2 regions of the Jeotgalibaca porci genome follow, and region 2 is predicted to be linked to the other one. Evidence: a T-box and tRNA genes for the amino acid it is inferred to sense, from the RefSeq annotation. Region 2 holds a T-box; the other holds one or more tRNA genes.
What was found. A T-box is a leader RNA that pairs with one kind of tRNA and senses whether it is charged. The one in region 2 lies ahead of thrS (threonine--tRNA ligase), so its partner is inferred to be a tRNA-Thr.

Region 1: it has a tRNA-Thr gene. The T-box ahead of thrS (threonine--tRNA ligase) is inferred to sense a tRNA for this amino acid. The anticodon was not compared.

Annotation. Positions count from the first base shown of each region.
Region 1 covers NZ_CP049889.1:1,085,074-1,087,489, reverse strand. Annotated here, with positions in the region: rRNA gene G7058_RS05550 (23S ribosomal RNA) at 1-657, shown strand, start outside; rRNA gene rrf (5S ribosomal RNA) at 762-877, shown strand; tRNA gene G7058_RS05540 (tRNA-Asn) at 889-962, shown strand; tRNA gene G7058_RS05535 (tRNA-Thr) at 973-1,045, shown strand; gene G7058_RS05530 (DNA alkylation repair protein) at 1,378-2,034, opposite strand; gene G7058_RS05525 (aldo/keto reductase) at 2,135-2,416, shown strand, end outside.
Region 2 covers NZ_CP049889.1:566,696-593,984, forward strand. Annotated here, with positions in the region: gene G7058_RS02950 (DsbA family protein) at 108-809, shown strand; gene pepF (oligoendopeptidase F) at 946-2,757, opposite strand; gene G7058_RS02960 (HIT family protein) at 2,917-3,339, opposite strand; gene G7058_RS02965 (competence protein CoiA) at 3,399-4,421, opposite strand; gene G7058_RS02970 (hypothetical protein) at 4,518-4,898, opposite strand; gene G7058_RS02975 (adaptor protein MecA) at 5,312-5,968, opposite strand; gene spxA (transcriptional regulator SpxA) at 6,132-6,533, opposite strand; gene trpS (tryptophan--tRNA ligase) at 6,901-7,845, shown strand; gene G7058_RS02990 (secondary thiamine-phosphate synthase enzyme YjbQ) at 8,279-8,686, opposite strand; gene G7058_RS02995 (lipoate--protein ligase) at 8,699-9,712, opposite strand; gene G7058_RS03000 (MBL fold metallo-hydrolase) at 9,735-10,460, opposite strand; gene hemG (protoporphyrinogen oxidase) at 10,549-11,970, opposite strand; gene G7058_RS03010 (NAD-dependent succinate-semialdehyde dehydrogenase) at 12,154-13,620, opposite strand; gene rplT (50S ribosomal protein L20) at 13,722-14,081, opposite strand; gene rpmI (50S ribosomal protein L35) at 14,135-14,335, opposite strand; gene infC (translation initiation factor IF-3) at 14,364-14,885, opposite strand; ribosomal protein L20 leader region at 14,912-15,045, opposite strand; gene G7058_RS03030 (amidohydrolase) at 15,102-16,289, opposite strand; gene thrS (threonine--tRNA ligase) at 16,767-18,701, opposite strand; T-box leader at 18,763-18,976, opposite strand; gene dnaI (primosomal protein DnaI) at 19,027-19,953, opposite strand; gene G7058_RS03045 (replication initiation and membrane attachment family protein) at 19,953-21,347, opposite strand; gene nrdR (transcriptional regulator NrdR) at 21,344-21,826, opposite strand; gene coaE (dephospho-CoA kinase) at 21,881-22,477, opposite strand; gene mutM (DNA-formamidopyrimidine glycosylase) at 22,474-23,334, opposite strand; gene G7058_RS03065 (hypothetical protein) at 23,327-23,503, opposite strand; partial or broken gene G7058_RS11860 (MFS transporter) at 23,500-24,591, opposite strand; gene polA (DNA polymerase I) at 24,634-27,285, opposite strand.

The DNA.
Region 1 (2,416 bases), 510 kb from region 2:
TTGACTGGGGCGGTCGCCTCCTAAAAAGTAACGGAGGCGCCCAAAGGTTCCCTCAGAATGGTTGGAAATCATTCGTAGAGTGCAAAGGCAGAAGGGAGCTTGACTGCGAGACAGACAAGTCGAGCAGGGACGAAAGTCGGGCTTAGTGATCCGGTGGTACCGCATGGAAGGGCCATCGCTCAACGGATAAAAGCTACCCTGGGGATAACAGGCTTATCTCCCCCAAGAGTTCACATCGACGGGGAGGTTTGGCACCTCGATGTCGGCTCGTCGCATCCTGGGGCTGTAGTCGGTCCCAAGGGTTGGGCTGTTCGCCCATTAAAGCGGCACGCGAGCTGGGTTCAGAACGTCGTGAGACAGTTCGGTCCCTATCCGTCGCGGGCGTTGGAAATTTGAGAGGAGCTGTCCTTAGTACGAGAGGACCGGGATGGACACACCGCTGGTGTACCAGTTGTTCTGCCAAGGGCATTGCTGGGTAGCTATGTGTGGAAGGGATAAACGCTGAAAGCATCTAAGCGTGAAGCCCCCCTCGAGATGAGATTTCCCATCATCTAGAATGAGTAAGACCCCTGAGAGACGATCAGGTAGATAGGCTAGGAGTGGAAGTGCAGCGATGTATGGAGCGGACTAGTACTAATCGGTCGAGGACTTAACCAAGATTTAGAATAAAAAAAGCAAGCGATGAATGAGCGTTGGTCAGCTGTTCAGTCGTGTTATGGATTCAGTTTTGAGGGAACGTTGTTCCTTTAATTAAATAATTGTGCGGTGACGATGGCGAGAAGGTCACACCTGTTCCCATCCCGAACACAGAAGTTAAGCTTCTTAGCGCCGATTGTAGTGAAGGGTTTCCCTTTGTGAGAGTAGGACGTTGCCGCGCAGTAAATTTATTCCGCAATAGCTCAGTTGGTAGTAGCGCATGACTGTTAATCATGATGTCGTAGGTTCGAGTCCTACTTGCGGAGTTTTTTCTTTGCCGTCTTAGCTCAGTCGGTAGAGCGCCACCATGGTAAGGTGGAGGTCGTCGGTTCGATCCCGACAGATGGCTTGCGCTTTTACAAAAATATACTTAACCAACATTTAATAACCCTTGTAGTTTACTGTTTTGACAGTATGCTACAAGGGTTTTTTGGACTCTATATAATAAATGGTGTTGGTGAATCGTAATGATTCACCAACACCATTTTCTTTTTTAAAGAAAAAAGGCACGTGAACCCCCTATAATTAAGTTACCACACAAAATAACAGGAGGATTCACGTGATCCACATTCATTGTACAAGAATGTGGGTCGGAACAAAAGACCCAAATGCTTATTTAGAAGAAATTTCTATTGAGTTATGTCTTCAGTATATTGGAATCATGAGAATTAGGAGGACGATTTAAAGATACTTGCTGCCTTCTCGAATGCTCAACGGAGCCATCTGAGACGAATGCTTCTGAATGAAATCCTTCACCCACTGTGGGTTTGTTTTACTATAATCACGAAGAGACCATCCGATTGCTTTATTAATGAAGAATTCCTTGGTCCCGAAATTATTCGTGATGATTTCTGCTAAAAGGAGTGTATCGGTTTTATTCTTGAACAACAGTTGATGGTCAATGGCGACTCTTCGCAGCCAAATGTTATCCGTTTGGCTCCATTCCACCATTACTTTTTTGAGTTCGGGATAACGAAGCGTCATGCTTCCAACTACACCATCTAATCCATCGACAGTATCCCACCACGATTTTGTTACGATATACTTTTTAATTCTATTAAGATCCTCGGGCGTTAATAAGTTTTGTATCGACAAGAGGTAATCAACCGCCAACTGCTGGTATTCTCTTTCTTGTTGTTGAAAGCATTTCTCAACGAAATCGAAGTCAATTATGTGTTCCTGCAGTGCAATTCTAAAATAGGACTTTGCCACCAACTTGCGTGGAGTTGCAGCAATACCCAGAAAAGGAAATTGATTACGCATATAGGCAGCCATCGAAACGGCTCTCTCAGAATCTTGCAAAGACTTTAACTCCTCGAATAAATTTCCATACCACATAACGATATCCTCCATTCTTTCTCCATATAGAATATTATACATGACAACTTTAAGTGTGATATACTTTTGTAGGTAAAACGTTTTCAAAGGGGAGTCGGATATGAAAAAAATACAAGTGTCACAGACTGAACTTAAAGTATCAGAGATAGGGTTAGGTCTCATGAGAATGAATAGCCTTACAGATGAAGAAGCTAAAAAAGTCATTCAGACTGCGGTAGATAATGGCATTACCTTTTTTGATCATGCTGACATCTACGGGGGTGGAGAGTCAGAACGAATTTTTGGTCGCGCCTTTTCGGAAATGGGAATTGCACGTGATGCAGTCCATGTCCAATCGAAAACGGGAATTGTCCCAGGTAAAATGTATGATTTCTCAAAGGAG
Region 2 (27,289 bases):
TAATAATAGCAGTATAAGAACTACATCTAATAGAAATGTAAGTCCGTTTCTGTAGATGATGTCCTCACATTTGAATGGAACAAAACACAGTATAAAGAAGGGATATTATGCAATCTAATAATAATTCATATCGCAAATTAAATCCCTCTCAACACGTTTTCGAGCTTTACTTATTTGTTAATCCAATTGGTTTAAAATGTCTGAACTCTGAACATGAAGTTCTGCATTTTATTGAAAGTCTTGAATTAAATGAGGGATTTAAGGTCCATTTCCGTTTCCTGACATTCCATAACTTTAGCACCGTCACCCAGTACATGAAGCGTTTAAATATGCCAACGAATGATTTACAATTGCGTAATCAAATTTACGAAACCATCTATGAGGCTAGTCTCGCTTATAAAGCTGCATTGATGCAAGGCAAAAAACGCGGAAGAAAATTTTTGATGCTTCTGCAAAAAGAATTAAACATTAATATGGCCGAGTACTCTTCTGACCTATTGATCGAAGTTGCTAAAGGCGCAAATCTGGATGTAGAAATGTTTCTTGAAGATAAGGCATCATCTTTTGTGAAAAGTAGTTACGATGCTGACCAAAAAATAGCGCAAGAGATGAATATCTCAAACAACCCTTCTTTGGTCATTTTTGATAACTTCAATCAACAATTTGGTGTTTTACTGGAAGATGTCATTAATTGTGAACTAATTGAAAAAGCATTCAATCATGCGAATTCATTAGATCACCAGTCACAAATGCCACACCAGAAAAAAGCCCGCTCAGTCGGAAAAAGTTACTTACAGATTATTAAATAAAATCAGAGGGTGGGACCGCGGTCCCACCCTCTTTCTGTATCTATAGTAAAGGGGACGGGAAAAACTCCCGGCCCCTTTACTATTAACGGATAATAGTGGCGTTGCTCAAAAAGACAAATCCGACGTCCACTCTATTCTATTCCGCTGCTAAAAGTTCTTCCAGTTCGTTCAAGCGTGCTTCAAATACTTTCATTGCATCTTCTAAGTATGTCGCATCTGTCATGTCCAAACCAGCTTTCTTCATCACTTCAATTGGGTAATCGCTGCTTCCTGATTTCAGGTATGTCAGATATTTATCCAATGCACCCTCTTCGCCTTCCAAGATACGTTTAGATAGTGCTGTTGCTGCAGCAAAACCTGTCGCATATTGGTAAACATAGTGGTTGTAGTAGAAGTGTGGAATGCGTGACCATTCCAAGGCAATATTTTCATCACGTTCAACAGCATCGCCGTAGTAACGTGCATTTAGATCAGCATAGTACTCTGTCATGAACTCTTGTGTCAAAGGAATGCCTTCTTGCGCTTTTTGGTGGATGTAATGTTCAAATTCCGCAAATTGTGACTGACGGAAAACAGTTCCTTTGAAACCATCCAAGTAGTGGTTCAAAACATAGATACGAACAGCTGGATTCGTTTGAGTTTTCAATAAATAGTCTGTTAAAATATTTTCGTTTGTCGTTGAAGCAATCTCAGCTAAGAAAATAGAGTAATCGCCATACGCATATGGTTGGCTGTTACGTGTGTGGTAGCTGTGAACACTGTGACCTAATTCGTGAACCAATGTATACAGTTGGTTCATAGAGTTTTGCCAGTTCATCAAGATGTACGGATTTGTATCGTATGCCCCTGAAGAATAAGCGCCCGAACGTTTTCCTTCGTTTTCGTACCAGTCAATCCAACGATTATCAAATGCTTCTTTCAAAATACCTTGGTACTCTTCACCTAATGGCTCCAAAGATTTCAATGTCGTTTCTGTTGCTTCTTCGATTGTATAGGCAATCGGTGCATCACCTGTTAAAGGTGTATACATGTCGTACATATACAACTCATCAACGTTCAATAATTTTTTACGTAGTTCAACGTAGCGATGTAGCAACGGTAAATTTTTGTTTACAACTTCCAACAGTGTATCGTATACGCTCTCTGGAATGTTGTTGTTTGCTAGTGACGCTGCACGAGCAGACGAGAAGTTACGGATTTTTGCATTGAAGTTATGTGACTTCACGTGTGTTGACAAAGTAGATGCGAATGTATTTTTCAAACCACGGTATGTTGTATAAAGAGCCTCATAAGCCTCTTTACGAACTTCGCGATTTGAACTTTCCATCAATTTACCATATAGACCATGGGATAGTTTAACTTCATTACCTTCTTCGTCTTTTACAGTTGGGAATTCGATATCCGCGTTATTCAAAACAGAGAATGTTTGGCTGGATGCAGAAAGAATTTCTGATGCGCCTGCCAAAAGTTCTTCTTCACGGGCACTCAAGACGTGCTCACGTTGTGAAGTTAAATCGTTTAATAGATGCTCATATTTTTTCAGGCCTTCGTTTTCAGCCATGAATGCAGCTAATTTTTCTTCAGGAATAGCCAAAACTTCAGGATTGAACCATGATGATGCTTCACCAAGTTCTGTTAGGACTGCCATTGAACGCGCGTGTAACGTTTGATACGTGTTATCTGCTGTATCTTGATCGTTTTTCAAATGTGAGTACACATAAACACGTTCAACTTTTTGATTCGCTTTTAGCGATGTCTCAATCGCTTTCAACAAAGCGTCACTGCTTTCGCCGACTGTTCCTTGTAGTGCTTTTACTTCTTTTGCCAAAGCGCTGACTTCGCTTAACGCTGCTTCAAAAGCTTGATCATTTTCGAAAATGCTTGTTAAATCCCAAGTCATTTCTTCAGCGACTTCATGTCGTTTTGGTAGTTCTTTAAATTCTGCCATTGTTTGGCCTCCTCATTCTTATTTCACATTAATAATCTTAACATACTCTCATTTATTTAGAAGTAAAAAAGTTTGAACTTGCCATTTTTTTGCACAAGCAAAACATTTCAAAAGCTTTTTTTGCCTGGAGCTTTTGAAATGTTTTTTGTTTGTTCATATTTAGTTCATATGGCTACGAATCGCTTCGGCAAGTGCTTCGTATTCTTCATTTGATAAAAATGTTTTTTCTGGGTTCATTGCAAATGGTGCATTCCACTCGAATTCGTCTTTGTATTTTGGTACAAGGTGGAAATGCAGATGGTGACCGGAATCGCCGTAAGCACCGTAATTTACTTTGTCTGGGCTAAAAGCAGCATGTTGTGCTTTTGCTACTTTCGCAACATCGGCAAAGAAGGCGTTACGCTGATCGTCAGATAAAGCTGTCAATTCACTTACGTGGTGTTTTGAAGCAACAATCACGCGTCCTTTGTGGCTTTGTTCTTTAAAGATGTAGACCTTTGTTTCGTCCAATTCGATACATGGGTATCCAAAGGCTGCTAATAGGTCTCCACCCATACAGTATGCACAATCTTGAATATTCATTTTTATTCCTCCTAATCATTTGCTTCATTTAATACTATTATAACATCAAAAAAATCGAGTCAGTATTCTTTGGTTTGAACTTGCCACCTTTTCTCACCGAGTCTTTTCAACACTTTCGCTCGTTCCAGCTCTGCGATAAATTCCAGAAGCGGTTCTAGTGGCTCATGGAGGTAAAGTGCATCATATTGGGGTATCGCCTGACTAAAGGCTTTTAGGTCCTGGACAGTTATGGATTTCCTAAACTTCGCCAGTAGCTGGTACCGCCATATATAGCTTGGTTGACAGAACTCTAACGTCTTGGAAGGTGTCGTAAAGATATAGTTCGGTAATGAATGGACGGTGTGCCCTCCTAAATAGATATCCAGTAAAAAGTCACGGTGGACGGCATCTTTTCGTTTTAGTAAAAGTAAGTGATTCTGATAAGTCATTGCCGCTTTTTTTCGTGGATAATTGGGTTGCGGCTTATTAAAGAGTGTCTCAAATGAAGGGAAGTCCAAATCACTTAAAATGATGGAAAATTGCTTTTTTTGCAGACGGTTACGGGTATCGAAGTGTAAATCGTGATACATGTGCAGAGTATTTTGATTGCTGTCGAGGCAAATAAGCGTATTATTTTTCTGCCTGAAAGCAGCGATGCGTTCTGTATAAGTGGTGGGAACATAATCCATTCCACAAATCCAGTAGACTTCATAACCTTTACTCATGTACCCATCCGTACGTTCTTTCAAACGGGCAAACGGAATCGAACTGCATTGGTACTCAAGGGCAATCCTCCGATTTTGGTAAGTCACCAATAAATCGGGGCGCTGCTTCAATTCAGGCAGCCAGGCTTCCATTTCAACGGGAATATTTAGTTTGGTAAGCCACTCAAAGAGGCGCTGTTTTCCTAAAAGATGCTGGGGCGTTTCCCCTTCGGAAAATTGGTGGCATTCGGCACCTGCATAATGGGCAAAATGTGCCATTATTTTAGGTCCCTTTTTCAAAAATACGGGTTTGTTGCACCCTGGACAACTCACGGGAATGGTTCGGGTGTAGTCAGAGGCACTAATTCTTTCATTCATTTGTGTCAAAGCAAAAAACATCTTATTAACCTCCTTTTATCTCTCTGTATATAGATAAGCAAAAAAAGGCGAAAAGCTTTTTTGGCAGGTGATTTTTAAGATGTTTCTTAGAATTGGCTAGTTTGGTTCGCCCAACGAAACTGGATATTTGTCCAAGTTTTTCATTAAGTAGACGCTCTGATCAGGCGAATAGTAGTAAAAATTATCGTCTTTACTGAGTACAATGAGTTGGTTTTCTTGTTCTGATTTGATGAGATAAGCTTCGTCGGTGTCAGTTGAAATATAAGTTCCCTCATCTACTAAATTCGAATTTTCGTAAACTTCATAGGTCCCGTCTTGGAAGAAAGAAAGCATATAGATGTCCGGCGGCATGGTTTCAGATTGGTAAGAGCCAATTAGTTTGGGTTGAGGATCTGATGATATTTTCAACAACGTAATACTCAAAATAACAACTACTACAGAAAGAACAAGGATGATGACATCCACTTTCTTTTTCACAGAACGACCCCTTTTCGAATTTGGTGAATATTTACCTCTATTATATAGAAGAAAGGCTATTTAAAGTAGGATTGAACGAAGAAATTTTGGATGAATCGTGCCCGTTACACCGGCATTCGTTGGTTTATAAATTCTTGTACGCCGGTTTAAATGACTTTTTACCGGCGTACAGGGATTTCGAATTCTTTGTATGCCGGTAGTTTGTCACTTTTACCGGCTTACAGGTGGTTCCAAATTCCTGTATGCCGGTAGTTTGTCACTTTTACCGGCTTACAGGTGGTTCCAAATTCCTGTATGCCGGTAGTTTGTCACTTTTACCGGCTTACAGGTGGTTCCAAATTCCTGTATGCCGGTCTCTCTGGCATCAACGTACAAAAAAACGAGTCAGCTACAATGAGCTAACTCGTTACATGTTATTTGAAATAGTGACGTGCACTTTCCAAGGCATCTTGATTCATAATCAACTGACCATATTCTCCAAGAACTTCGGGCGTGGTATTTGCTTCTTCGCCGAATTCAAGGATTATAGCGATTTGATTGTCGAGATTCGTATCAACCATTTCATCAATGAAAAATTCGATTGATAAATAATACGCTCCTTCGTAATGATACAAGGATGTGTGGCCGCTCTCTAGGTAAAAGCGTTTGGATGCTTCGATAAAGTCTTCGAAGTCATTAAACTTGACCATCATGTCAAGAATTCCTAAATCATTTTCGATTAAGTGTGGTTCAGTTTTATTTTCATTCATAGTTTCAGTATGTTGGCTCATAATATCCAGTATATGTTCTGCTGGATCGAACCCCTCTTCATCAAAATTTTCCATATCATCAGCGTCACCTTTGCTTATAAATAATTCAAGGCCGCTTCCTTTTGGCAGCACTTGGAAAGTGATGGCATCTGTTTCCAGAAATTGATTCTCAACATCCACTTCTTCCAAAATACTATAAAAGAAGCTTTCGATTTGTTTTTGATTCCCGAGTAAATCTAAGAACGTTATCCCTCTCTCTTCAAGGTCAGAACTTTCAATTACCACACGAATCGTATTCTCGTTAATGTTTTCCATTTCCATGATGCTACACCTCTTTTCTGTACTATCATTGTAACAGGGTGACTGCTATAAGGCCATTCATCCGTTTCTAGATTATACCGCATCTACTATACGTTTGCAATGCGACGAAATGCGTACAAAAAAGCATGCCTATTCAGACATGCTTTAGATAAAGTGAGCGATATTAATAGAAGTTAGCAAGCTCTTGGGCTTTTTTAAGCTCAATTGCACGTACTTCTCTAGGTAGGAAGCGACGAATTTCATCTTCGTTGTATCCCACTTGAAGTCTCTTGTCATCTAAAATAATTGGACGACGTAAAAGACCAGGATTTTCTTGAATGAGCGTGAATAAGTTGTTCAATGGTAAATCATCGAGATCCACATTCATTTCTTGGAATGCTTTTGATCGTGTGGAGATGATTTCCTCTGTACCTTCTTCAGTCATTTTCAGAATTTCTTTAATCTCGATCCGAGATAAAGGTTCTGAGAAAATGTTGCGTTCCGTGTAAGGAATATTATTTTCTTCCAGCCACGCCCGCGCTTTACGGCAAGAAGTACAGCTTGGTGAAGTATATAGAGTAACCATAAATGGATCTCTCCTTTCCTGTAAGCGATTGTTCTTCTTAATAAATGTATCTTATAGAGTCTATTATACAGGATAAAGTTATTCTTGGCTACCCCTTTTTTAACATTTATTCATAATGTTGCCACAATCTGTTCACTGTTAGCTCTTTTAAAAAACATTGATTTCGTTGTTAAATCAACGTTTAACCGTATTTTAACCTTTCTTTTCAAGACCCTTATTTAGATTAATTATAAATAAAGAGAGGAAAGTTTGTGATTTTTTTTTATGGTGTCACGAACTTTAAAAATACGCTATAATAGGAGAGAAGATTATAGGAGTGTGATTTTAGTTGAAGAAAAAAGTTTTTTCAGGTGCACAGCCTAGTGGCATGTTAACAATCGGAAACTATATCGGTGCGATCAAAAATTTTGTCGCTTTACAAGATGACTATGACTGTACTTACTGTATCGTTAACCAGCATGCAATTACTGTCCCACAAGATCCAAAAGAATTAAAAGAACGGACACGCGGCTTGGCGGCTTTGTATATCGCTTGCGGCGTTGATCCGGAGAAATCAACAATCTTTGTGCAATCAGAAGTTCCTGCGCACGCGCAAGCAGCTTGGATTGTACAATGTAATACGTACATCGGCGAATTGGAGCGCATGACGCAATTCAAAGACAAGTCGACTAAACAAGATGCTGTTTCAGCTGGTTTACTGACTTACCCGCCTTTGATGGTTGCGGACATCATTCTTTATGATGCAGATCTCGTACCAGTTGGCGAAGACCAAAAACAACATCTCGAATTAACACGTGACTTCGTACAGCGTTTCAACAATCGCTACGAGGGTGACCTCATAATGCCGGAACCACTAATTCCTGAAGCGGGCGGCCGTATCATGAGTCTTCAAGACCCTACCAGTAAAATGAGTAAGTCTGACCAAAACAAAAAAGGGTTTATTTCAATGTTGGATGATCCAAGCATTATCCGTAAAAAAATCAAGAGTGCCAAAACAGATTCAAGTGGCGTGATTGAATATGACAAGGAAAACAAACCGGGTATCTCTAATCTATTGACAATTTTTGCGAACTTCAGTGGCAAATCAATTCAAGAATTGGAAGCAGAATTTGCGGACAGTGGCTACGGTCATTTCAAAGAAAAACTTGCAGATGCTGTTGTTTCCGTTCTTGAACCAATTCAAGAGCGCTACTACAAGTTGATGGAATCTGGTGAATTGGATGCGATTTTAGACGAAGGTGCTCAGCGCGCAAATGCGTATGCGAACAGTACTTTGAACCGTATTGAAACTGCCATCGGTTTACAACGTTAATAAGAATATGTTAAAAGGCAACTCCTGAAGTTAGAGGAGTTGCCTTTTTTGTGTGATTTTTTGGGAAGCGGTTGATGAACTGGCCAGCATTACACATTTTTTACTTCCGCTACTGATTCTATTACCGTGGCCCCAACAAGCAATATTACTGCCTAATTCCCTTAGTCCTGGCGGAGCCGGCCTACTCAACAATCTGAGTGAGCCATTTACAGCAAAAGAGCCTACTCAAACGTAAATTCCAATCTGAGTGAGCCATTCACAGCAAAAGAGCCTACTCAAACGTAAATTCCGATCTGAGTGAGCCATTTACAGCAAAAGAGCCTACTCAACAACCTGAGTGAGCCATCCACCCTCCAACCTAACCACCCACACAAAAAAAGAAACCGGGGCAGTAGCGTCCCGATTTCTTTTTTGAAATTCCATTTTCCCTTTATTAGCCTTCTATTAGCTTCACATAAAAAGTACGATGACGGGGACCATCAAATTCTGCGAAATAAACACTTTGCCACGTTCCCAGAATCAATTTTTCGTTTGCCAGAATTAACATTTCGCTAGCACCCACAACTGAAGACTTCATATGTCCGTCAGAATTACCTTCCATATGGACATAATCAGCGCGATGTGGAAAGGTTTCATTCAGTCCCAATTTCAAATCAACTTTCACGTCGGGATCCGCATTCTCATTAATCGTAATTGCCGCAGTCGTATGTGGACAATATACCAAGACGATCCCATCACTGACACCACTATCACGAATGGCTTCATTTAAATAGTGATCCAGATTCGTGAAAGATTGCTTTTGATGTGTTTCGATTTGAAACTTAAATAAATTGTTTGCCATTTTAACCAACTCCTATTCAGCGAAAAGAGAGTCAACCAGTTCTTCAGCAGTTATCGCACCAAAATATTTCTTCAAGTCAATCGTTTCAAATTTCTCACGTAAATCCGCTTTGGTATATTTCGTCCCTACCAACGTTTCTTCTACGTCGGAAATTTCGCCTAAACCAAAGAAGTCACCATGGACTTTTGCTTCCACAATTTCCCCTGCTTTAATATTGAACAAGAAATCAATCGTTCCAATTGGGAAACGACGGCGGATTTCGATACCGTATTTAGGCGATTTACCGTAATTCCAATTCCAGTTGCCAAAATATTCGTCGCGAATTTCGTATACACGCTTCCAATCTTCTTCCGTTAAATGATACTCTTTCACGTCTTCACGGTTATCCACTTCGAAAATATGTAGAAGCAAGGCATCACGGAATTCTTCCGTAGTCATATTTTTATAAGCCTCATCCACAAATGGTTTAATATTCGTGACGCGGCTGCGAACAGACTTAATACCTTTGGATTCAATTTTATCTTTCCGTGGTTTCAAAGCGCTGGATACAGCATCCAAGTCTGAATCAAACAAAATTGTTCCATGGGCAGTCATACGGCCATTTGTCGCATACATCGCATTTCCGGAAAATTTTTGATCTCCGATTGTTAAGTCGTTACGCCCTTTCAAAGCGGCGTCTTTAACACCCGCTTTATGCAAGAACTCAATAACTGGTTCTGTAAATTTCGCAAAATCACGGAAAGAGTTCCCGTCATCTTCGGTAATAAAACAGAATGAAAAGTTGCCTAAGTCGTGATAAACCGCACCGCCGCCGGACATCCGTCTCACAATGTGGATGTTATTTTCTTCCACATATGCTTGATTAATTTCTTCGATTGTATTTTGATTTCGTCCTATGATAATAGATGGCTCGTTAATATAAAATAGCAAAATAGGCTCATCCAAATTTTTCTCTTTTAATAAATACGTTTCCAAGGCAATATTTACACTTGGGTCAAGATGGTTTTGATTATCAACAAAATACATACCGTTTCGTCTCCTCTATCAATTAGATAATAATTTGTAAATCTTTTTCCGCAAGCTGCACAACAACAACATCGCCGGCCGCTTCCTTTGCTTCTCCCAGCAGTTTCTCCCATTCAACACTTGGAGGTAAATGCGTCAAAATTAACTTTTTCACATTTGCTTCTTTAGCAATGCTTCCCACTTCATAAGAAGTCATATGCACCTTGTGACCTTCTTGTCCTTGGAAAAAGTTTGTATCAGCTAATAAGACATCCGCATCTTTTGAAAATGAAACAAAATCCGCTAAATAGCCTGAATCTGCGGTAAATACTAACTTTTTACCCGTTGTAATTTCAATGATTTCAAGTGCATAACACGGAACAGGATGAAGCGTCTTCAAGAATGCAATCCGAAAAGGACCAATCATAATCGGTTCATTGCCAGTATAATCTACTGCTGTTGTATACGCACTTTCACGGAGTCCGTGCAAATCAGATTCTACATGCCCATAAATTGGCAGGGTTTTATCTGGGTCTTTCAGCTGAAAAACATGCTGCAGGACGCCCATATCCGCAATGTGATCGGGATGATAATGGGTCACTATAACCGCATCTAATTGCTTCGGATCCAGATGTTTTTCTAACGCCAAAACCGCGTTGCTTCCGACATCTATCAACAAATGAAAGGCTTCAGACTCCAACAAATACGCTGTGGTGCCGACACCTTTCGCAGGATAGCCGCCCATAAATCCCAATACCGTTAACTTCATAAAGATACCTCCTCATAACAGGATAACTTGCCTAATAGTAGTATAACATTGAAAAGAAAGAAAAGAACTTTAGAAATCTCAGCGATTTCTAAAGTTCTTGTTGTGCTTTCATATAGGCTAAAGCCTCTCTGGCTAGGCGTTTTCCTTCGTTGATGGCATTTGGTAGACCATACCCTCTGAAGCCATTTCCGCCCATAAAAATACCTTTGTCATTAATACGTTTTTTATGTATGGTGGTTATTTCATTTAATTCATTCCGTTCATTTGCTTCCAGATGGGGAATATTATTTATCCAGCGATAAACTTTTGCGGATTGATACGCGCCTTTAACTTGAAATATTTCATTCACTTCTTCATTAATAATATTCAAGAATGCTTCATCTGATAATTGAACAATGGTATCTTCCAGACGACGCCCCACTTCAACTAACATGATATCGTGATCGGCATCTTTCAAGGACGGCCATTTACGGTTCAACAGTGATGTCTTTGTAATATGGAAGGAACTACGCTTTGGAATAACAAAGCCGTACCCTTCTGGATAACGCGTCAACGCACCCTTTTCAAAACGATATAAAATGGTACCCATCGAGGAGACCTGTGCTTGTGGAATTTTAATGCCAATGTCTTCACAATTATTCAATAAGGGCGCAGATTCTGCAATTGAAAGTGTTGAGATAACCGTTTTTGCCCGTAAGCTCTCGTTATCATTCAAGGTCATCAGAAATACATTTTCATCCATACCATAAAGATTAGTCACTTTTTTTCCTGTTAAAACAACATCCGGAATCTTTTCCATAAGTGTTTCAACCAGCACCGCCAGACCGCCTTTCAAGGTGTATTCAGAGCCTTCACCATCCATATAGTGTGCTAACTCTGCTTCTGTTACATTATAGCGACTGTCCGTATTTTCAAATAAACTAATGAGGTTTTGGTCAAAGAAAGCAGGTGGACATAGTTCCATCGACCCAAAGATATTCTCCGGAAAGTTAGGGTAAGCAATCATTGTACTAACAGCTTTACAAAAACGATATTCCAAAAATTCAGAAGTGGTCGTATTTGAATCCATTCCCAGCTTCATATTATTAAAAGAGTGGTTAATTAATACGGATAACTTATCACTTAAGGACAATTCCTTTTCGTGCATAATATCGGAAAAATTGATGGGAATTCCGTGGTAACTCGGCTTTTTAGATGTTACAAATTCATTGGTACTGAATCGATCTAGCTTGCCGCCTATACTGTACTCTATCTCATCTTCAAGGCCCAATTCCGCTAAGAACGGCCGGATATCTTCACGGCGAATATCAAAACTACTTGCACCCACATCCACAGGACCCACGTCCGTCTGAACAGTTCGGATGGTACCGCCTATTTGATCGCTCTTTTCAAGTAAAACGAATTCAAATGGCAATCCCTCTGCTTCAATTGCTTTATTTAATTCATAAGCTGCGACCAACCCACTTAAACCACTACCCAAAATCGCAATTCTTTTATTTCCACGAAACACGTTCTCACCTTCTCTCCGAATACTTTTCGACACCTCTATCATATCCTACTTCACAGAATAAAGTAGTGAACAATTTGTGACAAATTGCATACGGTAGAATAGTAGGTAGCAGTGAAACCCTCTTTTTAGGTATTAGAAATTCCCATAGAAAAAGACCGGGAAATAATCCCCGATCCTCTACTGTTATTTGAAATAACTCGTGTTCACAAATTTCGTTTCCATAAATTCTTCTACACCTTGTTTGCCATTCTCACGGCCTAATCCCGAGAACTTCATACCGCCAAATGGTGTTTCTGAATTGGAAACCGCCACGTTATTTATTGCTACTAAGCCATATTCCAAAGCATTACTTACCTTTTCTGCGACACGTAAATCTTTTGTAAAGACATACGATGCCAAACCAAAATCAGAATCGTTGGCCATTTCAATGACTTGATCTTCACTTTCAAATGTAAGCAATGGAATTACCGGACCAAATGTCTCTTCATAGAAGATAGTCATATCGCGTGTGACATGATCCAAAACAGTCGGTTCATAGAAGAAGCCATCTGCGTATTCACCTTCCATTAAGCGACCGCCACCGATTAATACTTCTGCGCCTTTTTCGGTTGCATCTTTAATTTGTGCATCGATTGTTTTGCGTGATTCATCATTAATAAGCGGTCCCGTTACAACGCCTTCATCTTGCCCGTTTCCAACTTTAATTTTCTTCACTGCAGCAACAAGTTCCTTTGTAAATACCTCTTTAATTTCTTTTTCCACGAAAATACGGTTCGGTGACGTACAGGCTTGCCCATTGTTACGGAATTTCATTTTAACAAGCATATCCACTGTTTCTGAAATCGGTGCATCTTTGAAGACGATAAAGGGTGCATGCCCACCCAATTCCAGAGATATTTTCTTCAATGTTTTACCTGACTGTTCGTACAATACATGGCCGACTTCAGTAGAGCCGGTAAATGTTAACTTGCGGACATCTTTGCTTTCAGCAAAAGTAGCGCCGATTTCACTCGCTGAGCCCATAACCAAGTTGGCAACGCCGGCTGGTAAGCCGGCTTCTTCGAAGATTTCGAAAATAGCAATCGCGGATAGCGGGGTATTCCCAGCCGGTTTCAAAACAACTGTACAGCCCGCTGCGAGAGCTGGTCCAATTTTACGGACAATCATGTTTGATGGGAAATTCCATGGTGTAATGGCACCCACCACTCCGACTGGTTGTTTACGTACCTCATATTTATGATTATTTGGAGCCGGAATAGTTTCTCCGTAGATGCGACGCGCCTCTTCAGCATTCCAGTGCAAATTATCAACGTTCGTTTGGATTTCACCTTTTGATTCTGCCAATGGCTTTCCTTGTTCTAAAGTCATAATCAGTGCTAATTTATCCGCATTTTCCTCAATTAAGTCGGCAGCACGGTGCAGAATTTTGACCCGTTCGCGTAATTCCATACCAGACCAAACAGGAAAGGCCTGTTTAGCTGCTTCAATCGCTCGTTCGAAGGCTGCTTTGTCACCTCTTGATACTTCCGTTAAGGTTTCGCCAGTCGCAGGGTTAATAACTGGCCGCATCCCTTTTGATCCTTTTTCCCATTTTCCATTTATAAATAAATCAGTGTGCATTTCTGGCAACGTTTGTCTCTTTGTTGTCATTCTTCTACCTCCTGTGTTTTCGCTTTCATTATTAACCTAACATAAGTTTAACCGAAAACAAAAAAAGTTACCTCATAAAGAGATAACTTTTTTTCGTTTAATTATTTGTTTAATGCTGTTTTAGCTTGTTCTGCAACTGCTGTGAAAGCTGCTGCATCGTTAACTGCTAATTCTGCAAGCATTTTACGGTTCATTTCCACTCCAGCAAGTTTCAAACCGTGCATCATTTGGCTGTAGCTCAAACCGTTCATGCGAGCTGCTGCGTTGATACGCGTAATCCATAGACGACGGAAGTTACGTTTAGTTTGACGACGGTCTCTATATGCGTACATATAAGATTTCATCACTTGTTGTTTAGCTGTTTTGAATAATGTATGTTTTGAACCATAATAGCCTTTAGCCAGTTTAAGAACTTTCTTGCGGCGTTGGCGTGTTACTGTTCCACCTTTTACACGTGGCATGGTAATTCCTCCTTATGAGAACATCTTGTTCTCTACTAGTATTCGTAGTTTAATTATTTCATTTGTGATAATTGTTGGCTGATACGTTTCATATCAGATGCGTGTACCATTGATGGCTGACGCAATTGACGTCTTTGTTTTTTAGTTTTTCCGTGGAATCTGTGGCTTGTGAAAGCACTGTAACGTTTCAAACCACCATTACCAGTTCTTTTGAAACGTTTAGCAGATCCGCGGTGTGTCTTTTGTTTTGGCATTAGTCTTCCTCCTAAAAAAATAAAATTGTTACTTCTCTTGCGTTGGAGCCAGCATCAAGAACATACTTCTACCATCCATACGTGGTTTGCTTTCAACTGAGGATACATCCGATAGTTCAGATGCTAGGCGGTCCAGGACTTTTTGTCCGATTTCTTTATGTGTGATTGCACGTCCTCTAAATCGAATAGATGCTTTCACTTTGTCGCCTTTTTCCAAGAATTTGCGTGCATTACGCATTTTCGTTTGGAAATCATTCTCATCAATGGACGGACTTAGACGCACTTCTTTGATGTTGACCACTTTTTGGTTTTTACGAGCTTCCCGTTCGCGTTTTTGTTGATCGAAACGGTATTTCCCGTGATCCATAATACGGGCTACAGGCGGTTTTGCATTTGGCGATACTACTACTAGATCCAAATTTGCGGCTTCAGCTAGTTGCAATGCTTCTGCTTTCGTTTTTACTCCGATTTGTTCACCATCGCTTCCAATTACACGAAGTTCGCGTGCTCGGATTCCGTCGTTTACCATCATATCTTTAGCTATGGTCATTCACCTCCATGATATTTGAGAGAAAAGCGCAGAAAAAAGAGCGGATATCTCCGATACCCGCCCAATTATGACACAGTCCAATACTGTGACAAACTTGTACATATCTGGCCCAAGGACAACTGTCAACTTAGGCGAGAAGCGGGTGCTCCTGCTTGTATTTTCTCAACTGTTATATCTTACTATGTATTTATCATATTGTCAAACATTTTTTTGAATTTATTTACCCAACGCGCTGAGAGTGATGTCGCCGACCGTTTTGGCTGCGACTAGTAATGCTTTTTCGTTGATATCGAATTTCGGATGGTGATTCATAAAGTATGTGTCTGTTTCTGGTTTTGCACCCATATTTAAGAATGCGCCAGGAATTTTCAATAGATATTGGCCGAAGTCTTCGGCACCGTTAAAGGCCGGTGTTAAGGAAGCATTTTCCAGATACGTCCCTACGCCACGCTCATTCATTACTTTCGCAGCTGCTTCGGTCTGTTCAGGGTGGTTGTATAGTGGCGGATAGTCCCAGGCGAATGTGACTTCGGTTTCCACACTGAAGCCTTCTTCCAACCCACGCGCTAATTTACGGACTTCTTCTTCAATCTTCTTCCCAACTTCGATATCCATGTAACGCGCATCGCCGTAAAGTGTCAGATTATCCTTGATAACATTGCTGACGCCTTCTCCTTCAAAGGAACCAATCGTTACGACCGCCATATCAAAGGGATTAATACGGCGAGAAACAACCGTCTGTAAGTTCATGACAAAGGAAGAAGCAGCGACAATCGCATCGTTACTCATATGCGGCATGGAACCATGTCCACCTTTTCCTTGAATTTTAACTGAAATCTCACTACAGCCGGCATACGCCCAGCCACTCGCGTACTCAACGTGCCCGACTTCGATGTTTGGATAAAAATGAATGCCGTAAATTTCATCCACGTCGTCCAGTTCACCGGAATCGACTATCGATTTAGCACCACCCGGTCCAACTTCTTCAGCATTTTGGTGGACGATTTTAATGGTACCGGCCCACTCATCTTTCAATTCGATGAAACAATCTGCCAAGGTCATCAAATATGCGGTATGTCCGTCGTGCCCACATGCGTGCATCACACCGGGCTTCTTAGAAGCAAACGGTAAATTAGTCTCTTCCTTAATTGGTAAGGCATCAAAATCCGCCCTCAAGGCGATCGTTCTGCCCGGCTTATTCCCTTGAATGGTTACAACGATACCGTAACCATTTCCGACATTGCGTTTGACTTCTACGTCCTTCCCTGCATAGAAGGCAGCAATCGTGTCGGCTGTTTCTTTTTCTTCAAATGAAATTTCAGGATTTTCGTGAAAATGACGGCGTAGTGCAATCATATCTGCTTCCTTTTGTTCAAGTAGGTTCATCAATTTATCGCGTGACATGCTTGTTCCCCTTTCAAATAATACGTTGGTGTTATAGTAACACAAACCTATTTCGGATGGGATAGAAATGTTTCCTTTTGGATGCCTGCGCACTCAAATTCGTTTTTGCGTTTGAGTGCGCAGGTAATGCCTAAAAATGCGCACTCAGATTCGTTTTTGCGTTTGAGTGCGCAGGTAGTGCTTAAAACTGCGCACTCAGATTCGTTTTTGCGTTTGAGTGCGCAGGTAGTGCTTAAAACTGCGCACTCAGATTCGTTTTTACGTTTGAGTGCGCAGGTAATGCCTAAAAATGCGCACTCAGATTCATTTTTACGTTTGAGTGCGCAGGTAATGCCTAAAAATGCGCACTCAGATCCGTTTTTGCGTTTGAGTGCGCAGTTTAGTCCTCAAATGGCTCTCTCAAACCATTTTTAAGCCTTATAGTGACCATTTCACCCCGAAAAAATACGAACCTCACGAGGAGGTTCGTACATTCCATTATTTAAAGTTCTTAATTTCGAAATCAACAGATGACAGATACTCTTCTGCAGCCATTGTATTCATTTCCTTCGAACCATAACGACGGACAGTCAACGTATTTTCGGCTACTTCTTTGTCTCCGATTACGATTTGGTAGGGAATTTTTTGCGTTTGAGAAGCACGGATTTTGTAACCCATTTTCTCGTTGCGATCATCCACTTCGACGCGCATACCCATGCGGTCCATTTGTGATTTCAACTCGTAAGCACGGTCTGCATGGTGCTCCACGCTTACCGGGATGATTGTTGCTTGAACCGGTGCCAACCAAGTTGGGAACGCACCTTTATATTCTTCAATCAAGTAAGCTACGAAACGTTCCATTGTTGAAATAACGCCACGGTGAATAACAACCGGACGGTGGTTATTTTCACCGTCTTCACCAACGTATGTTAAGTCGAAACGTTCTGGCAACAAGAAGTCTAATTGGATTGTAGACATTGTTTCTTCTACCCCAATTGCAGTCTTGAATTGAACGTCCAGTTTTGGACCGTAGAAAGCAGCCTCGCCGACAGCTTCGAAGTAGTCCAATTCCATTTCATCCATTGCTTCTTTCAGCATTGCTTCTGCTTTTTCCCACATTGCATCGTCATCAAAGTATTTCTCTTTGTCAGCTGGGTCGCGGTAGCTTAAACGGAAACGGTAATCGGTAATCTTGAAGTCTTCGTAAACATCTAGTACTAATTGTAAAGTACGTTTGAATTCTTCTTTGATTTGATCTGGGCGAACAAACACGTGTGCATCGTTCAATGTCATTTCACGTACACGTTGTAACCCAGATAATGCCCCACTCTTTTCGTAACGGTGCATCATACCCAGTTCCGCGATTCGGATTGGCAATTCACGGTAGCTGTGAACTTCATTTTTGTAAATCATCATGTGGTGCGGGCAGTTCATTGGACGTAGAACCAACATTTCGCCATCACCCATATCCATTGGCGGGAACATATCTTCATGGTAGTGATCCCAGTGACCGGACGTTTTGTACAAGTCTACGTTTGCCATGATTGGCGTGTAAACGTGTTGGTAACCCAAGCTTACTTCTTTATCCACAATGTAACGTTCCAATGTACGACGGATTGTCGCACCTTTTGGCAACCAGAATGGTAAACCAGATCCAACTTCAGGAGAAATCATAAACAAGTCTAATTCTTTCCCTAATTTACGGTGGTCACGCTGTTTCGCTTCTTCACGCATTTTTAGGAATTCGGCTAAATCTTTTTTGTTAAAGAATGCCGTTCCGTATACACGTTGCATCATTTTGTTGTCTGAATTTCCGCGCCAGTATGCACCAGCCAATGACAATAATTTGAACACTTGAATTTTACCTGTAGACGGCACGTGAATCCCACGGCACAAGTCAGTGAAATCTTCTTGTTGGTAAACAGTTAGAATTTCATCTTCTGGTAAATCAGTAATCAATTCCACTTTATAAGGATCATTCGCGAAAATTTCCAATGCTTCAGAACGTGAAACAACACGACGGACGATGGCATGGTTCTCACGGATAATTTTTGTCATTTCCGCTTCAACGTCAGCCAATTGCTCTTCTGTCAATTGGTTTTCCATATCTGTATCATAGTAGAAGCCTGATTCAATCGCAGGTCCTACCCCGAAATGAACACCCGGGAATAAACGTGTCATCGCATGTGCTAATAAATGCGCGCTTGAGTGACGCAAAATACCCAATGCATCTTCGTGATCCGGCGTTACAATTTCCAATGTTCCGTCTTCTTCCAATTCACGGGTAAAATCAACTAATTCACCATTGAATTTCCCAGCTAGTGCTTTTTTAGCCAAGCTGTTGCTGATGCTTTTCGCAACGTCTTGAACAGTTATTCCCTTGTCAAATGACTTGATAGAGCCATCTGGGAAAGTAATCTTAATTTCTGCCATTTTTATTCCTCCATACTCTCTTAATAAATAAAAAAAGTCCCATTCCCAGAATTTCTTCCGGAAATGGGACGTGTAATTGACGTGGTTCCACCCAAATTCAGTTCTCGTCAGAAACGAAAACTCTTCAGCGCGTTAACGGTGCGGACCGGAAGAATCTACTTGTTTCAATTCTTCTCTCGAAAGGGGTACATACAAAAGGCCATTGAGATGTTCCACCAACCCATCTCTCTCTAAAAATGTTATCTTCTGTTGTCTGTCTTTCTCAACGATTTCATTTAATTTCTAGTTCATTAAAACATGAACAAGCAAGAAATGCAAGGGCCTCTTAACCTTTTAGACGGCGATTCTTCCCTGTCATTTGTACTTCTTTCGCCAAAAAGCGCACACGTTCCATTAAACGTTTGGCTTTAATCGGCTCATCGTCACCGCGATTTCCGATTCGCAAATGTTGTTCCAACTCGGAAAAAGTGAGATTTGAGGTAAAAAATGTCGGCAAATGTTCTTGCATCCGGTGTTGTAAGATCACACCCAGAATTTCATCACGCACCCAAGTCGAGTTAATTTCAGCACCGATATCATCCAACATTAAAATCGCACTTTTTTTAATCAAGTCCAACTTTTCAGGCACACTGTTGTCTGAAATCGCAGCTTTCATTTCTTGCGTAAATGTCGGGTAATGCATCAAAGTTGTAACATGACCTTTCAAAGAAAGCTCATAGGCAATTGCCCCCAACAAATACGTTTTACCAACACCAAATGGCCCGTGGATATACAAGCCCTGATGGAAGCTACCTGGACTATCGGCATACGCTTCTATAAAATCGAACGCTTCGCTCAGCACATCCAAGCGCTCTTCCGTTTGCACGAATTGCTCCATTGTTGCTTTTCGAGCTTCTTTGGAAATATTAATTGAATTGATGCGGCTACGCAATTCTTTCTCACGTTCCCGTTTAATCGTGGCTTGATCGGGAACATACACCACATCAATATATCCGGCATTAAGCGCCAATTCCGGTTGGTAACCGGGGTTTTGCCCCATTTCGCCGCGTGTTAACTTACGCTTTTCTTGCACGAACTCATGTAACTTTGAGTAGCTGTTCGAAATCATTTCTTGCGTAATTGTTTTTTTATTTGTTTCCAGAAAAGTATGGACTTCCGGATCAGCCAAGACCGAGCGAATCATATTTTCATATTGTTCGGAAACATTTGGTTGGTTCATAAATTTACGGAATCCTCTTCCAATGTGATCCATTAGTCATCTCCGGCCTTTCTACCATTCCTGAATTTTTTCAGGCGTTCATTAAATCGTTTCTGTTCTTCGTCAGAAAGAAGACGTTCGCTTTTCGTCTGCGTCGGTTTCTCCGTTGCCCATTCCGGTAATTTCTCCACCTTACGGACAACGTTACGACCATATTGACGGACGTTGCGCTTTTCAGCAGTGGCGCGCTTTTGTCCGATAAATTGTTTCGTTTTATTAATCGCTTCTTCGGGCAAGGAGATTTCGGATTGGGTCCAGTCGTTGGCAATCCGTTCTGCGACACCTTTATTCATCGTCGGCTCACCTTGAATTACCAACATGTAATAAATCAGCATATTCAAAACTCCCGAGGACAAATCGTATTGGCTCAACAAAATGTTCAGCAGATTTTTTTCATTTGAAGTAACCTGTCCCTTTTTCTGCGCCTTAATATCCGCGATAAATTGATACGGAGTTAATTTTTCCGCTAGTAAAACCAATTGTATTTCCTGCTCAGTGTAGCCGGCTTTTTTCAAAGCCGCTTCCCGGTTCGCCTGTTGCTCGGCAGAAGCCTCGGCCGTTTGCTCCACTTTGTCACGAATCACACTCTTAGAAATACCTTGAGTCGTGCTGTCGGCAGCCAAATTCTCGAGCTCCTTTGTATCCACAACACCATTCTCAAGATTTGATGCACGCATCAATAATGCGGCCATCTCCTCTTCTTCAATGCCGTACAATTTATTAAGGACTTCAATCTTCTTCCGAAGTTCTGATGTCAATGCTTCAGGACGGAAAAACTGACTATTTAATAATTGCTTCAAGTAGCTGAAGTTAAACGAAGATATTTCAATCTGCGGTGCTTGACCTTTGCGTGATTCCAGCAATGAACTTTGCTCCAACGGGACAATCGTACGCGCCACATTATAAACACCTACAAATGATTGCGTAATCTTCTGTAAGTCACTATAGTCAGCTTTTGGAAAACTGTATTGCTCTTGCAGCCGTCTCAAACGTCCTTCACCAATGTGTTCCCGCAACAGCATCCGTAACAAATCTTCTTCAAAAAACTGTTTGCTCGTGACAGGCATCAACGGCTCGTAGATGTATTCTTTCATCTGCTCGGTTTCTCTCACGTATGTATTCAATAAGCCTATGCCTTCCAAACGAATGCGTGCCTGATAAAACTCCGGTATCCCGACGTTTAATGTGGCTAGCAGTTCAGAATGCAGTTTTGGTTGGGGTGTCATTTCAAAATCACCCAATAGCGTCATGTACAAACTGAACGCATGTGAGCCGATAATAGGTTGATACAAGTAGGTGATGACTTTACGGTCCACATCGGAAATAAAGCACGTTTGTTGTGTGCGAAAGGAGTCTTTCGGACTTAAATTTTTCCAAGGTGTATTCATTCGTTCCGCCCCTCTAGCTCATGGTGATTCTTTTTCTCAAGGTTTTGTAGTTCCGCCAAGAATGTTTCACGATCAGAAAATTGACGATACACACTCGCAAAGCGAATATACGCTACATCATCAATTTTAGCCAAGTGCTCCATCACATACTCACCGATAGCCATACTTGGTATTTCGCTCTCACCCGATGCACGCAGTTCCCGTTCAACCTGGTTCACAACTTCTTCCAGCTGCTCCAACTTAATCGGACGCTTTTCACTGGAGCGAATCAGACCACGCAATAACTTTTCACGGCTGAATTCTTCACGTGTCCCGTTCTTTTTCACAACGAGCAACGGTGTCTGTTCAATTCGTTCAAAAGTAGTAAAGCGTTGGTGACAACATTCGCACTCACGACGGCGGCGAATCGAGTTATTTTCTTCGACGGGGCGGCTGTCCACAACTCGCGATCCATTATATTGACATTTTGGACATTGCATTCTTTCCAGACCCCTTTCTAGTCATTTTCTGTAGCTAGTATACCATAATAACCGCTATATTATGTTGTTTTTCAGCCATGTTTCAACTTGTTCATAGGTATGGTTCAGGGGGCCGTTGTTGTCTATGACAATATCTGCGCGGTCTTTCTTGGTTTCAATCGGCTCTTGACTGGCAATACGATTCAAAGCCTCTTCTTCCGTCAAATTGTTGCGGGCCATTAACCGTTCCAGCTGCACTGCTTCGGTTGTATACACAACCATAACGGCATCACAGTGGGTTTCATAGCCTGCTTCATACAGTAAGGGAATATCCAATACAATCAGCGGTTGGTTTGCATTTACAAGCGTTTCTGTGTCGGCCATAATCGTCCGTCTAATCTGAGCACTTAAAAGGTTATTTAGCGTTTCACGTTTTTCAGCATCGGAAAAAATCATTGCGCCTAGCTTTTCACGATTTAATGTTCCGTCTTTTTGGATAATTTCAGTTCCAAAATGCGCGACAATGTTAGCCAACCCTTCTGTCCCTGGTTCAACCACGCGACGTGCTACTACATCTGCATCCACCACCGCATAGCCTTTATCAGAAAAATACCTTGACACGGTTGACTTCCCAGTCGCGATACCTCCTGTTAATCCTAAAATATATGTCATCCTGCCGGTCCTTTCTTTTCATAGCGTGCAATCGACCCTTGGCACTTAGGACAGTAATGTGTGCCCCGTTGTGCGACTTTAGTCTTTTCAATCGGGGTGCCACAGCGTGGACAGTCTTCATTTGTCTTGCCATAAACATTGAGAGCAACTTGAAACTTCCCGGCTTCTCCCAGCGTGTTTTTATACGTCCGAATGGTGGTCCCGCCTGCTTCCACTGCATTTGCAATAACCGTAATAATCGCTTCACGCAGACGCGCAGTCTCCCCCTTATTTAACTGATTCGCGGGTTTCATGGGATTAATTTGCGCACGGAACAAAGATTCATCGGCATAAATATTCCCCACACCTGCCACAATATGCTGATCCAGAATCACCGCTTTAATTGCACGTTGTGTCCGGGATAACTTTTCTTGGAAATTCTCGAGCGAAAATTGGCTCGTTGTTGGTTCAGGTCCTAACTTTTGAATTGGACCGTAATTTTCCTTTTTATCAATCGGCATCAACGAAAAACGACCGAACTTACGCACATCCAAATAACGCAAATCGCGATTATCACTGAGATGAAAAACGACATGCGTGTGTTTCTCATAAGGCTCACCTGTTTTTGTAACAGTGAATTTCCCTTCCATTCGCAAATGGGAAACCATCGCCCAATGATCTAAAAGAAAAATCAAGTACTTACCCCGACGTTCAATTGTATGAATTTGTTCGCCGACTAATTCATTTTGGAAACGTTCAGAGGAAAATGGCGGTGTAATCATCCGATTCCAGAATACGTCCACACTCTTGATGGTCGCACCCGCCACGAGCTGATTGAGCCCTCTGCGAACCGTTTCTACTTCTGGTAATTCAGGCATGTACATCTTCCCTTTCTTTTTGTTTAATCAGATATTTTTGACTTAACTTCAAGGCCGGCAACCACAAGACTAAAACAGCAGCTGCGAGTACTAAAAATAACAGCCAAGCAGGCTGATAACTGCCCGTCCTATCAAACAACGTTGCGACGGTAATAGAGCCGAATGTCATCCCTGTTTGCTGGACACTTTGGATGATCCGTAAGCATCACCGTAATTTTCGACGGTATACAAGGAGGCAACCAATAGCGGGCCGACAACCGCCCCAATCGCATTTGCGGATCCATACAGAATCGCAGCTACAAACGCGGCCCACAACTGATTTGAAAAGAGCATAAAAAAGAAAACCAGGGATAAGGTACCGGCACTGTAAATAATCGCGACTTTTATGCCAAAGGTATCATTTAGCCATCCCAATAATAATTTCCCAAAGATTCCTACGAGTGAATAGATCGAAATCAATAATCCTCCAAATACAGCGCCATGCGCGAGGCTGAAAGCACGTGGAAATTGTCCCAGTCCGCCGCCATTTACCAAGCCCGCAAACAGCATGCCAATAAGTAGCATGAGGAAAAATGGTTTCCCAAGAGATTCCTGACCGCTTAAATATATCTGGCGATTCTGAATCTTGGTTTGCGTTTCACCGCTTTGGTTACTAATCAACTTGGTTAAGCCTTTATCTTCAGGGACACGTTGGTAAATAAACAGCGATATCAGCAGGCCAATCGCCAGCAGCATGACGCCATAAATGATATACGTTTGGCGCCAGCCATATTATAATAACCATTTCGACACAAGCGGTCCAAAAATGACTCCGCCCATACTTAATCCGGTCATCGCCAGACTCATCGCTTTTCCGCGCTTCCATTCAAACCAATTACTAATCATCATTGCCACAGGAATAATCCCAATAAAAACGAAAGCTATTCCTTTAACGAGTGAGATCAAATAAAAAACGTACAAATGATTGGCAAAGCCAAGCATCGCAATGGCTGTCCCGTAAAGAGCAGTCATCGCGATGTGGATTTTCTTAAAGTATTTAGTACTCAATAAGCGTGAAGCCAATGGTGCCAATAAAATGCCCACACCTTGAAGTAAGGTATTTGATAACGTAAATTGACTCAACGAGATACCTGTATCTTCGGTAACCGCCGTAGCAAATAAGCTGGTTAGAGAAACCGAAATTGGTGCTGAAAGAGCTAAAAACACAATCGCTCCTAAAACAATCATCCATCCGTAAAAAGGGTTAGCCTTTCTCATTTGAAATCCTCCTTAGAAACGACTGTGTCACAGTCTTCCTGCTTACTTCGCTTCGTACCAACTATTTCCGTAATGACTGTCCACTAACAAAGGTACAGATAGGCTGACAGCATTTTCCATGATTTCCGGCACCAATTTCTCCAGTACTTCAATCTCTTCTGGCGGGCACTCAAAAATCAACTCATCATGCACTTGTAAAAGCATACGTGTTTTCATATTTTTTTCTTTCAACGCTTTATTCATGCGAATCATCGCAATCTTTAAGATATCAGCTGCTGTTCCTTGAATCGGCGAGTTGATCGCTGTTCGTTCAGCAAAAGAGCGCAAGTTGAAGTTACTGCTGTTGATATCCGGTAAATAACGGCGACGGTGGAATAGCGTCTCAACGAATCCTTTTTCTTTCGCTTCTTCCACAATATCCGTCATGAACTGCTTGATACCTGGATATTTTTCGAAATATGTATCGATAAATGTTTTGGCTTCGGGTCTTGAAATACCTAAGTTTTGCGATAATCCGTAGTCAGAAATACCATAAACAATTCCAAAGTTAACAGCTTTCGCTTGGCGACGCACATTGCCCGTCACTTCTGCTTCATCTTCAATCCCAAACACACGCATGGCTGTTGAAGTATGAATATCCTGTTCTTCGATGAAAGCTTCCTTCATATGCGCATCTTCAGAAATATGCGCCAAGACACGCAATTCAATTTGTGAATAATCCGATGCAAATATTTGCCAGTCTGGATGCGAAGGTACAAAGGCTTGACGAATCTTGCGCCCTTCTTCCATTCGAACCGGAATGTTTTGTAAGTTTGGTTCGTTAGAGCTTAAACGTCCCGTTTGTGTCAGCGTTTGTGTATAAATGGTATGGATTTTCCCTGTTTCAGGTTTGATATATTTTAACAATCCTTCCACATATGTGGATTGCAACTTCGCAAGTTGGCGGTAATCCAAAATCATTTGGGCAATCGGTGCGGTCGCACTCAATTTCTCTAACACGTCAACGGCCGTTGAATAGCCTGTTTTCGTTTTCTTAATAACGGGCAATCCCATTTTTTCAAATAAAATGATGCTCAGTTGTTTTGGTGAATTCACATTAAATTCTTCGCCTGCTTCGGTGTAGATGCCTTTTTCCATTTCTGTCAAACGCGCGGCAAATTCGACTTTCATTTTCTCCAAACGTGCGGGTTCAACCGTGATACCAGTCATTTCCATTTCTGCCAAAATAAGCGCTAAGGGTAATTCTATTTCATAGTATAATTCGGTCAAGTTATCCTTTTCGAATTCAGCTTCCAATTGAGGACGAAGTGTTTGAATGGCTTTTATTTTACGTGCTAAGTGTTCGTTCACAATGTCCGCATCTTCCGGAACAGCTTGCTTCGCACCTTTTCCATAAACCGTTTCGTCATAAGAAACTTCTGTATACCCGTATTCCTGTGCGACTGCGGCAATGTCGCGGCCCGTGTCTTTCGTATTGATAATATAGGAAGCCAGGAGCGTATCGAAATGAATCCCGTTCAGTGTGATGCCTGCATAATGCAAGATAACCTGTGTGCGTTTGGCATCATAAACGGCTTTTTTCATTTCTTCATTTGCTGCCCACTCTTTGAAAGGAATGCTAGCTTTTACCGTTTCCGGAGAGGCTGTATAAATCGTGTTCGCGTCTCCCCAAGCTACAGAAACGATTGTGCCATAGTGGTAGTTATCCTCTAACATTTCGACATAAAGCGCCATATCATTAGTGAAATGTGCTTCGGTAATTTCGTCGAGATGTGTATAAGTGATTTTCTCAAAAGAATCTGAAACGTCTTCTTCCGTATGATCCAAATCGCGTAAGAATGTATTGAAGTTCATTTCGCGATAGAAAGAAACCAGTTCTTCTTTGTTTTCATCTGTCACAATGAGTTCATCAAGTGAATAGCTAACCGGCGTAGCCAAGTCAATTGTTGCTAACTTTTTACTCATAAACGCTAATTCTTTGTCGTTGATGAGGTTTTCTTTCATCTTACTTTTTTTCATTTCATCGACATGTTCATAAAGATTTTCGATGCTGCCGTACTCTTTCAACAATTTTAAAGCCGTCTTCTCACCGACTTTGGTTACACCTGGGTAGTTATCGGAAGAATCGCCCATTAGACCTTTCATATCGATAATCTGGAGCGGTTCGATTCCCATCTCCTCACGAATCGATTCCGGTGTATAAGATTTCAATTCTGAAACGCCTTTAACGGTAATATCTACACGTGTCTGGTCAGTCGCAAGTTGCGTTAAATCTTTATCGCCGGTAATAATAACGACGTCAAACCCTTGCTCTTCAGCCATACGGGCATATGTTCCGATAATATCGTCTGCTTCGTAATTTGGAAGCTCGTACGTTTTGGAACCCATCGCTTCGATTAGGACGCTGAAGTACGGCCATTGCTCTGCCAACTCTGAAGGCATCGTTTGACGGCCGCCTTTGTATTCTTTAAAGTACTCGGTCCGGAATGTCGTTTTCCCAGCATCGAAAGCCACCAACATATGGGTCGGTTGCTCCACTTCGAATAAGCGCGTTAAAATGCGGTTGAATGCGTAAAGCGCATTTGTATGAAGGCCATTTTGGTTTTTGAATCGATTCAAATCCAACAGGCCGTAAAAGGAGCGGAATGCCAAACTGCTTCCGTCCAATAATAATAATTTCTTTTTATCTGCCATTTTA